One region of the Streptomyces sp. GD-15H genome, then DNA from elsewhere that is predicted to be linked to it. Evidence: riboswitches for the same ligand, from Rfam matches in the RefSeq annotation. Region 1 holds a riboswitch; each other region holds the start of a gene.
The links. Region 1 has a riboswitch for cobalamin ahead of WJ438_RS31320 (cobalamin biosynthesis protein). Riboswitches for the same ligand answer to the same signal wherever they lie in the genome.

Region 1 (3,266 bases):
TGGGCGGCCTGATCGGTGCCACCGTCGCCTCGGCGGGCTTCGGCGCGGTACACGGTGACGTCCTGGTCACCAAGGTACTGATCCCCGCGATCGCCGCGCCGCTGGTCGCCGGCCTCGCCGCGATGCTCGCGACACGACTGACCTACCGCCTGGGCAAGAAGGCCGACGGCAAGGCGTCCGAGAAGGGCTACCGGGCGGGCCAGATCGCCTCCGCCGGCCTCGTCTCCCTGGCCCACGGCACCAACGACGCGCAGAAGACGATGGGCATCATCACCCTGGCCCTGATCGCCGGCGGCACCCTCGCCCCGGACTCCGACCCGCCCCTGTGGGTCATCGTGTCCGCGGGCGTCGCCATCGCGCTCGGCACCTACCTCGGCGGCTGGCGCATCATCCGCACGATGGGCAAGGGCCTGACGGACCTCCAGCCGCAGCAGGGCTTCGCCGCCCAGACCAGCGCCGCGACGGTCATCCTGGCCTCCTCCCACCTCGGTTTCTCCCTCTCCACCACGCACTCGGTCTCCGGTGCCGTGATGGGTGCGGGCCTGGGCCGCAAGGGCGGTGTCGTCCGCTGGTCGACGGCCACCCGGATGTTCGTCGCCTGGGGCCTGACGCTGCCGGCGGCGGCCCTGGTCGCGGCCATCGCCGAACTGGTCTGCCGAACCGGCAGCTGGGGCACCGCCATCGTCGCCGTCTTCCTGGTCGCCTCCAGCGCGGCGATCTGGAAGATCTCCCGGCGTGAGATCGTCGACCACACCAACGTCAACGACCACGACGACCCCGTCGAGGAGCCGGTCGGCGTGGTGACCGCCGCCATGGCCGCGGTGACCCCGCCCCCGGCGGGCACCGTGACCGAGGAGTTCTCGGCCACCATCCCGGCCCCGGCAGCCAAGACCACCGTCTGACCGCACCCCGGTACGAAGGAAGACACGAAGGAAGAAGAGCATCATGAAGATCGACTGGGCGGCCCTCGGTTCCGTCTTCGGCGTCAGCCTCGTGGTCACCGTGGCCCTGGTGGCCCTGTTCACCCTCGGCATCGTCGGCCTGTCCCGCCGTGAGCGTGCCACGGCCCAGGGCGAGTCCGCGGCCCTGGCGGTCGTCGGCGCCTACGCCTGCTTCGCGGCCTGCACGGCAGCGGTGGCGTACGGGATCTCTCTGATCATGGCCTGATTCCGGGTCGTCTCCGTCCGACGGGCGGTGCGGGGCTTCGCGCCCCGCACCGCCCGTTCGCGTTCCCCCACCGGAACCCCTCTGTGGGCCTCAGCACACTTCAGCCTCGCAGGTCAAAGGCAAGTTGACGGTTCTTCCGGACCGTGGTGGACTGCCGGATGCCAATACGGCGGCAGGAGAGGAAGCCGGTGAAAGTCCGGCGCGGTCCCGCCACTGTCACCGGGGTGCACACCCCGGGAGCCAGGAACTCTCACCGCCGGTCTCGTCGAACCAGGGCGTGGACACCCTGAGTGAGGACATATCGCCATGCCCGGCTGCCTGTTGAGGTTGACCAGCGACGCTCCGCCCCGGCTCGGGGCGACCACTTCCACCGGATCCCCCACCGGCTGAACCCGTGGGTACCGCTCGCGAGTTCGCGTACGGTGCCGCCGCCGGCCTCCTCGGCGACCTGCTCCTCGGTGATCCCCGCCGGGGACATCCGGTCGCCGCTTTCGGGCGGGCCGCGGCTGCCGTGGAACGGGTGCTGTGGCGGGACGACCGTGGCCGGGGCGCGTTGCACACCGCCGTCTGCGTCGGCGGGGCCCTCGCTCTGGGGAGCCTGGCCGCCCGGTGCGTACGGTCCTCCCCCGCCGCCTCGGTCGCCCTGACCGGCGCCGCCACCTGGGCCGTCGTCGGCGGGACGTCGCTGGCCCGGGAGGCCCGCACCGTCGAACGGGCCCTGGGGGCCGGGACCGCCGAGGGCATCGAGGCGGCGCGGGCACGGCTGCCGCACCTGTGCGGGCGGGACCCGCAGGCGCTGGACGCCGACGGGATCGCCCGCGCGGTGGTGGAGTCCGTCGCCGAGAACACCTCCGACGCCGTGGTGGGCGCCCTCGTGTGGGGCGCCGTCGCCGGTGTGCCGGGACTGCTCGGATTCCGGGCCGTCAACACCCTGGACGCCATGGTCGGCCACAAGTCCCCCCGCCACCTGCGCTACGGCTGGGCCTCCGCCCGCCTCGACGACGTCGCCGGGTGGCCCGGGGCGCGGCTGACCGCCGTACTCGCCGCGATCGCCGGGCCGGACCCGCGGGGAGCAGTCCGAGCGTGGCGCGCGGATGCCGCGAAGCACCCCAGCCCCAACGCCGGCCCCGTGGAGGCGTCCTTCGCGGGCGCGCTCGGCGTGCGGCTCGGCGGAACGCTGTCCTACGCCGGGCGGGTCGAGCACCGGCCCGTCCTCAACGGCGCCGGCCGGGCCGTGACCGTGGCGGACATCGACCGGGCGGTACGCCTCTCCCGCCGCGTGGGCTGGCTGGCGCTCGGCGCCGGTGCCGCCGCGCGGCTCGTCGGCACGCGGCTCGTCGGGAAGGGAAGTACGTCATGAGCGGTGGGGGTCTGCTGGTCGCCGGTACCACCTCGGACGCCGGCAAGAGCGTCGTGACCGCCGGGATCTGCCGGTGGCTGGCACGGCAAGACGTCAAGGTCGCGCCGTTCAAGGCGCAGAACATGTCGCTGAACTCGTTCGTGACGCGCGAGGGCGCCGAGATCGGGCGGGCGCAGGCCATGCAGGCCCAGGCCTGCCGGGTCGAACCGACCGCGCTGATGAACCCCGTGCTGCTCAAGCCGGGCGGCGAGCGGAGCAGCCAGGTCGTCCTGCTCGGCAGAGCGGTCGGGGAGCTGAGCGCGCGGGGCTACCACGGCGGGCGGCAACAGCAGTTGCTGGGCACGGTGCTGGACTGCCTCGCACAGTTGCGGAGCACGTATGACGCGGTGATCTGTGAGGGGGCCGGCAGCCCGGCCGAGATCAACCTGCGGCGCACCGACATCGTGAACATGGGGATCGCCAGGAACGCCGGACTCCCCGTCCTCGTCGTCGGCGACATCGACCGCGGCGGCGTCTTCGCCTCCTTCTTCGGCACCGTCGCCCTGCTCTCCCCCGAGGACCAGGCGCTGGTCGCCGGGTTCCTGGTGAACAAGTTCCGGGGCGACGTGACGCTGCTGGAGCCGGGCCTGGACATGCTGCACGACCTGACCGGGCGGCACACGTACGGCGTACTGCCCTTCCGGCACGGGCTCGGCATCGACGAGGAGGACGGGCTGGCAGTGTCCTTGCGCGGTGCCGT
Region 2 (3,266 bases), 3.5 Mb from region 1:
ACTGGTGACCTCGAGGATCTCCGTGCACAGGTTGGACGAGTGGACGACGTGGCCCGGTTCGGCGGTCTGGTTGGCGGTGCGGTTGGCGGCGTCCTTGAAGGTCATCCAGCCGTTGCCGGTCTGGGCGAGGGTGCGCATCATGCGCCCGTACAGCTCCCGCGCGGGGAGCGTCTTCGTGGCCAGACCCGCTGCCTCGGCGGCCCGGTAGGCCGCGTCGAACTCCTCGCCCCACAGGTCGACCAGGTCCGGGACGTCGGACGGGGAGAACAGCGACCACGGCGCGTCGGCGTTCACCCGGCGCATGAACTCGTCCGGCACCCAGTGCGCGAGGTTCAGGTTGTGCGTACGGCGCGCGTCCTCACCGGTGTTGTCGCGCAGCTCCAGGAACTCCTCGATGTCGGAGTGCCAGGTCTCCAGGTAGACCGCCGCCGCGCCCTTGCGCCGACCACCCTGGTTCACGGCGGCGACCGAGGCGTCCAGGGTCTTCAGGAACGGGACGATGCCGCCGGAGTGCCCGTTGGTGCCGCGGATCAGCGAACCGCGGGAGCGGACGCGGGAGTAGGGCAGGCCGATGCCGCCGGCGTGCTTGGAGAGGCGGGCCACCTGGTGGTAGCGGTCGTAGAGGGAGTCCAGTTCGTCCTTGGGGGAGTCGAGGAGGTAGCAGGACGACATTTGGGGATGCCGCGTACCGGAGTTGAACAGGGTGGGGGAGGAGGGAAGGTACTCCAGGCGGCTCATCAGGCCGTACAGCGTGGCGACTTCGTCCACCGAGCGGGGGGTGTCGTTCGCGGCGAGACCGGCGGCGACCCGCAGCAGGAAGTGCTGCGGTGTCTCGACGACCTTGCGGGTGACCGGATGCCGCAGCAGATAGCGGCTGTGCAGGGTGCGCAGGCCGAAGTAGCCGAAACGGTCGTCCGCGCGGGGGTCGATCAGCGCGTCGAGTCGGGCCGCGTGCAGCAGGACGAACTCGGCGGTCCGGTCCGCGACGAGGCCCTCACGGTGGCCCGTCGAGATCGATGAGGTGAACGACGTGACACCCTGCGAGACGGCCTCGGCACGGATGCCGAGGATCAGCAGTCGTGCGGCGAGCCGGGAGTAGACGGGGTCCTCGGGGATGAGCCCGGCCGCCGCCTCGGTGGCCAGCTCCCGCAGCTCGGCTTCGTCCGCATGGGCGGACCGGCCGCGCAGCGCGGCGGCGGCGACCCGGCCGGGCTCGGCGTCGGGGAGGTCGGCGGTCAGCTCGGTCAGGGTCCGCAGCAGCGCGGCACCGGGGCCGTCGCTCGCGTCGCTCATGTCGGTCACGTCGACCGCTGAAGCAGGATCGGCTGGCGCGGTGGTCACGTGGGGCTCTCCCTCGCTCGGCACGGGGCCTCGTCGAGGGCAGGGGGCAGCACACGGGCGCGCGCACGCGTCTCGCGTCCACCGGCCCATTCCACGAGGCCCGGACGGCAGGCACCCGGACCGGACGGCCGGGCGCGCTGTCGGCAGGTCCTCGGACTGAAGCCCGTGCGGGCACGCGGGAAACGCGGACACGCACAAGTACACCGTTGCGGGACAGTTCCGGATTCGCACCGGATTCCCCTGCGACGACAGCAAGCATGAGCATACATCTTGTGTCGTGTGCTGCTGACGATCCCATATCTTGTGTCGTGCCGGGGGGTGACGTCAGAACAGGAGGGGTGTCAGAGCGTCCGCTCGTGGGCGAGCGGCATGATGTCGTCCAGGTCCGGTACCGGGTTCCGGTCCCGCTCCGGGAGCGGACGAAGCCGAGCCGCTCATGGAGGCGGTGGGCCGAGTGCATCGACCGCTGGGTCGACAGCACGACCCGCACGCGAACGCCTGCGGAGCAGGACGAGAACGGGGTTTCGCCTCCAGGGCGAACGGTCGCCCGTCCGGCCGGGCAGGATGGCTGCCGTGCTTTGCGAGAACCAAGCCGGCACACCCGAGCTCTGCTCGAACGAACCGGGCAGCCCCCGTCCCGGCCGGCGCGGAGGGAGTAGGACCTTGCAGGTCGCTGACCTGTGAGGCTTCCTGAGCCAGGAATCCCCCTGCTTGAGCTGGGGAGGGTTCAACGAGGTACACGCCGCTCCACCCGAAGTCGGGCAGCCCGTCGCGGAGGTGGGCCTGCGCGGTGATCTCACCGAGTTCCTCGTACTCGTGCGGCTCCACCGGCCGGGTGACGATGTCCATGGGGTGAGTGTGCCCGACGGGTACGGCAGGGGGCCGCCGGAGACATCCGGCGGCCCCCTGCCGTACCCGCGTACCCCGTCAGTGCTTGCCGTCGGCGGCCGCGTCCGCCGTGTCCAGGGCCAGCTCGGTGCTGACACCCGGGTCGCCCGCGTCCGCCGTGTAGTCCTGGGGCCGGGTCTCGTCGATGCCCTCGGGCGCCTTGACCGCCCTCAGGACGGAGGTCAGGGCGATCGTCACCAGCGCGTTGAGCACGAACGCGGTGAGGCCGATGTAGCCGATCTCGCCGATGCCCGGGATCTCGTCCGACGAACCGCCGAAGTGCTTCTGCGTCGGCGAGGCCACCCCGTACGCCGCGACCGTGCCGTAGATCATGCCGACCGCCCAGCCGCCGAGCAGTGCCCAGCGGTGGAACCAGCGGGTGAACAGGCCGCCCACCAGGGCGGGGAAGGTCTGCAGGATCCAGATGCCGCCCAGCAGCTGGAAGTTGATGGCGACCGTCTTGTCCATGGTGAGGACGAAGGCCAGCGCACCCACCTTCACCAGCAGTGAGACCACCTTGGAGACCTTGGTCTCCTGCGCCGGTGTCGCGTCGGGCTTGAAGAAGTCCTTGTAGATGTTGCGGGTGAACAGGTTCGCGGCGGCGATCGACATGATCGCCGCCGGCACCAGCGCACCGATGCCGATCGCCGCGAAGGCCACACCGGCGAACCAGTCCGGGAACATGTCCTCGAACAACTGCGGGACCGCCAGCTGCCCGTTGCTGACATCGACCCCGGCCGCGATCGCCATGAAACCGAGCAACGCCAGCAGGCCCAGCATCAGCGAGTACAGCGGCAGGATCGTGGTGTTGCGGCGGATCACCTCACGGCTGCGCGAGGACAGCGTCGCGGTGATCGAGTGCGGGTACATGAACAGCGCGAGCGCCGAGCCCAACGCCAGCGTGGCGTAAGTCCACTGCCCCGCCTCGCCGGGCACCAGCGAACCGCGCGGCGCGCCCGTGGCCGGGTTGGTCTCGCTGTACGCCTCACTCGCCTTGGCGAAGATCTCGTCGAAGCCACCCAGCTTGATCGGGATGT
Region 3 (3,266 bases), 5.2 Mb from region 1:
GCAGGACGAACATGCGCACCCGGAACCGGGCCACGTCCAGCCCCATCGTGGTGGCGGCCTCCTCGCCCGCGAGCAGCAGGTTCAGATTGCGGGCCTGCGCCATCAGGACGCCGACGCCGATCAGCAGGGCCGTGCTCGGCAGCCACAGGGTGCTCCAGTTGACGCCGCCGAGGCCGCCGAGGGTCCAGGCGAGGACCGTGCGGGCCTCGTTGCCCCGGTCACCGGTGAGCAGCAGCAGGTTCAGGACCGCCGTGAGCACCGCCGCGACGGCCACCCCGGACAGCACCAGCCGGACCGACGTGATGCGGCCGCCGGTGCGGGCACTGGCGTACACGAGCAGCAGGGCCCCGAGGGCGCCCGCGAAGGCCGCGACCGACAGGGACACCGGTCCGAACAGGGTCACCCCGAACACGATCACGACGACGGCGCCCAGGGCCGCCCCCGAGGAGACACCCAGCAGATAGGGCTCGGCGAGCGGGTTGCGGATGAGGGCCTGCATGGCGGTGCCCACCACCGCGAGCCCGGCGCCGGCCACCGCGCCGAGCAGGACGCGCGGCGCCCGCACGTCCAGCACGATGGTCTCCCGGGCCCGTGACCACTGCGCGTCCCCCAGGTCGGCGCCCAGCGCGTGCGTGACGATTCCCCAGGCCTGGCCGGGCGGCACCCGCACCGAGCCGATGCCCAGGCCCGCGACGACCGACATCAGGAGCAGGACGGCGAGGACCAGCAGCGTGACGGTGAGCGTCCCCGGCGTGCCGCGCTTCTCGCCCGGTGGCCGCCGACGCCGCACGCCGGGGTCGGCGGACGCGTCGGAGGGCAGGTCGGCGGCGGGGGCCGTCACCGGAAGCTTCCGGGGTGCAGCCCGCGCGCCAGGTCCTCGACCGCGTACGCGGAACGGATCCCGACCAGGGTCGCGGTCAGCGGCAGTACGACGAACCGCTCGTTCCTGACGGCGGGTACGTCGGCGAGGGCGGGCTGGGAGAGCAGATACTCCTTCTTCCGCTCGACGCTGCTCTCCCCGGCGTAGTCGTAGAGGGCGATGACCTCGGGTGCGCGCTCGACGACCTGTTCCCAGGAGACGTCACCGAACACGTCGTCGAGGTCGGCGAAGACGTTCGTGCCGCCGGCCAGGCTGATCAGCTCGGTGCCCAGGCTCTTGCCGCCCGCGGTCAACGCGGACTTGTCACCGCTGTCGTAGACGAAGACCGGCACGTCGGGTTCGCCGTCGACGGCCGCGGCGGCTCGGTCGACCCGGCCACGGAGGTCGGACACCAGCAGGTCGGCGCGCTCGGGGACGCCGAAGACCGTGCCGATGGTGCGGATCTCGTCGTAGGTGTCCTTCATCGTCACCCGCTTCCTGCCGCAGTACTCGCGGTTGAGATAGGTGTCGATGCCCGCGTCGGCGAACGCCTCGCGGGAGCGGCCCTCGTTCGAGGCGAAGGCGCTGCCGTAGCCGCCGTAGACGAAGTCCGGCTCGGCGTCGAGGATCTCCTCGAAGGACGGCTCCCTCTTCGCGAGCTCCGGTATCGCCTCGTAGTCCTCCCTGAGTTCGGGCAGGACGGCCGAGTCGGGGAACGCGGTGCCGACCATGCGGTCCTTCAGCCCGAGGGCGAGCATCAGCTCCGCGGGATGCTGGTGAATGGTGACCACGCGGGACGGGGGCTCGTCGTACGTCGTTCTGACACCGCAGTTGTCGACGGTGACGGGGAAACCCCCGGCCGGGGCCGCCGTGTTGCCCGCGTCGCCGCTCGGATCCCGGCCGGAGCCGTCGGACGGGCCGCAGCCGGCCGTGAGCAGGACCGCCGACAGTGCGACGGCCGCGGCCGCCGCACGCGGGGCACGGCGCCGCCGGGCAGGGCGGAAGGAAGACGGGCGCGCAAAGGCGTGGGACACGTAAAGCCTCCTGGGAGTCCGCGCTCCTCAAAACGGGCCCGCGACAGGCCAGTGTCCTGACTCCCGGATCGACGTTCCCCCTCGCCTTCCCACGCGGTGCGCGCAGTGGCGTCTCGAAGGGGTGCACTCCCCGGTCACAGTGGCGGGACCGTGCCGGATTCACACCGGCTTCCTGTCTCCCGTCGCGGCGATGACCAGCCGATCCTACGGTCTGGAGCTCCGTGCTCAAAAGGCGCCCGGGGCGGGCGTGCACGGTTATCGGCATTAGCCGACGCGTGCGGGCAGTCCCGTGAGACCGGTGTCGCGCATGACGCGGGTGAGGGTGTCGTGGAGGGTGGCCTCGGCTCCGACGACGGTTTCGGCGACATCCGGAAGGAGGTCGCGTTCGCGGTACCCGTCACGGAGTTCCCGCTCGGTGACCTGGGCCAGATAGTCGGGATCGGCCTTCGAGGCGTGCCGGGCAAGGGTCTCCTCGAAGGGGATGTCGAGGTAGAAGCAGTGCGAGACGCCGCGGTGGTCGCCGACCAGACCCGCGAGCACGTCGCCGTAGCGGTCGGCGTGCAGGATGCCCTCGACGACGACGTGGTAGCCGGCGTCCAGCGCGTAGCGGGCGACCGTGTCGCTCAGCCCGATGTCGGCGGCGCCGGGCACGTCCCGTTCCCTCAGCACGGTCCGCCTCAGGTTGTCCTGCCCGACCAGGGCCAGGCCGCGCCCGAAGCGGTCGCGGATCCCCGCCGCCACCGAGGACTTGCCCGACGCCGAGTTCCCCGGACGACGACGAGCCGGGTCTCTTCGCTTCCCACGGTCACGCGAAGCACGCTACTCCGGCGGCCGGGGAGCCACGCCGGCCCCGTCCCGGCCTGACCGCGACGGCGGGGACGGGCATGCCCGCACGCGTCGACGGCGGTCCGGGGGGGCGAGGACCGCCGGGTTCGGAAGGCAGGCGGCCACGAGTGCGGCGACCGGCGGAACCACTGCGGCCCACGGCCTTCGAGCTGCTGCGGAACGGCTTGCTGAACAGGCGTCCCAGGGGGCCGGGTGCCTTTCCTCCCGCACGGGAGCCGAAGCCCAGGGCTCGTTGGGTGCCGCGTTCGGGCCCGCGGGACAGGCGGGGCACGAGGAATGCCAGTACGGCGAGAACGACACAGAGCGCGACAATTCCGACGACGGCCACGATAACCTCCAACGACTGTGACGTAGCTGCCGTTTGTCCTCGCCCACAGGGGATATACGTGGCCAGGGGCTCGCTCGACGAGTGGAAAGCCGACCCGGTGACCGTTTCCCGGGGCGTGCCGCCTGCCGTCGTCGCCCTGCTGTGCCGACCTCCGCCGGACGAGGACGGACAGTACGGAGCTTCCTCGCGTGCCGGCCGG

Region 2: another riboswitch for cobalamin. It lies ahead of WJ438_RS14255 (ribonucleoside-diphosphate reductase subunit alpha); the one in region 1 lies ahead of WJ438_RS31320 (cobalamin biosynthesis protein).
Region 3: another riboswitch for cobalamin. It lies ahead of WJ438_RS07060 (ABC transporter substrate-binding protein); the one in region 1 lies ahead of WJ438_RS31320 (cobalamin biosynthesis protein).

Annotation. Positions count from the first base shown of each region.
Region 1 is NZ_CP149447.1:6,637,611-6,640,876, reverse strand. It holds gene WJ438_RS31330 (anion permease) at 1-902, shown strand, start outside; gene WJ438_RS31325 (hypothetical protein) at 946-1,167, shown strand; cobalamin riboswitch at 1,299-1,439, shown strand; gene WJ438_RS31320 (cobalamin biosynthesis protein) at 1,562-2,527, shown strand; gene WJ438_RS31315 (cobyric acid synthase) at 2,524-3,266, shown strand, end outside.
Region 2 is NZ_CP149447.1:3,088,082-3,091,347, reverse strand. It holds partial or broken gene WJ438_RS14255 (ribonucleoside-diphosphate reductase subunit alpha) at 1-1,341, opposite strand, end outside; cobalamin riboswitch at 1,466-1,623, opposite strand; partial or broken gene mctP (monocarboxylate uptake permease MctP) at 2,269-3,266, opposite strand, start outside.
Region 3 is NZ_CP149447.1:1,443,952-1,447,217, reverse strand. It holds gene WJ438_RS07065 (FecCD family ABC transporter permease) at 1-790, opposite strand, end outside; gene WJ438_RS07060 (ABC transporter substrate-binding protein) at 838-1,893, opposite strand; cobalamin riboswitch at 1,922-2,107, opposite strand; partial or broken gene WJ438_RS07055 (AAA family ATPase) at 2,158-2,711, opposite strand; partial or broken gene WJ438_RS07050 (DUF6411 family protein) at 2,828-3,067, opposite strand.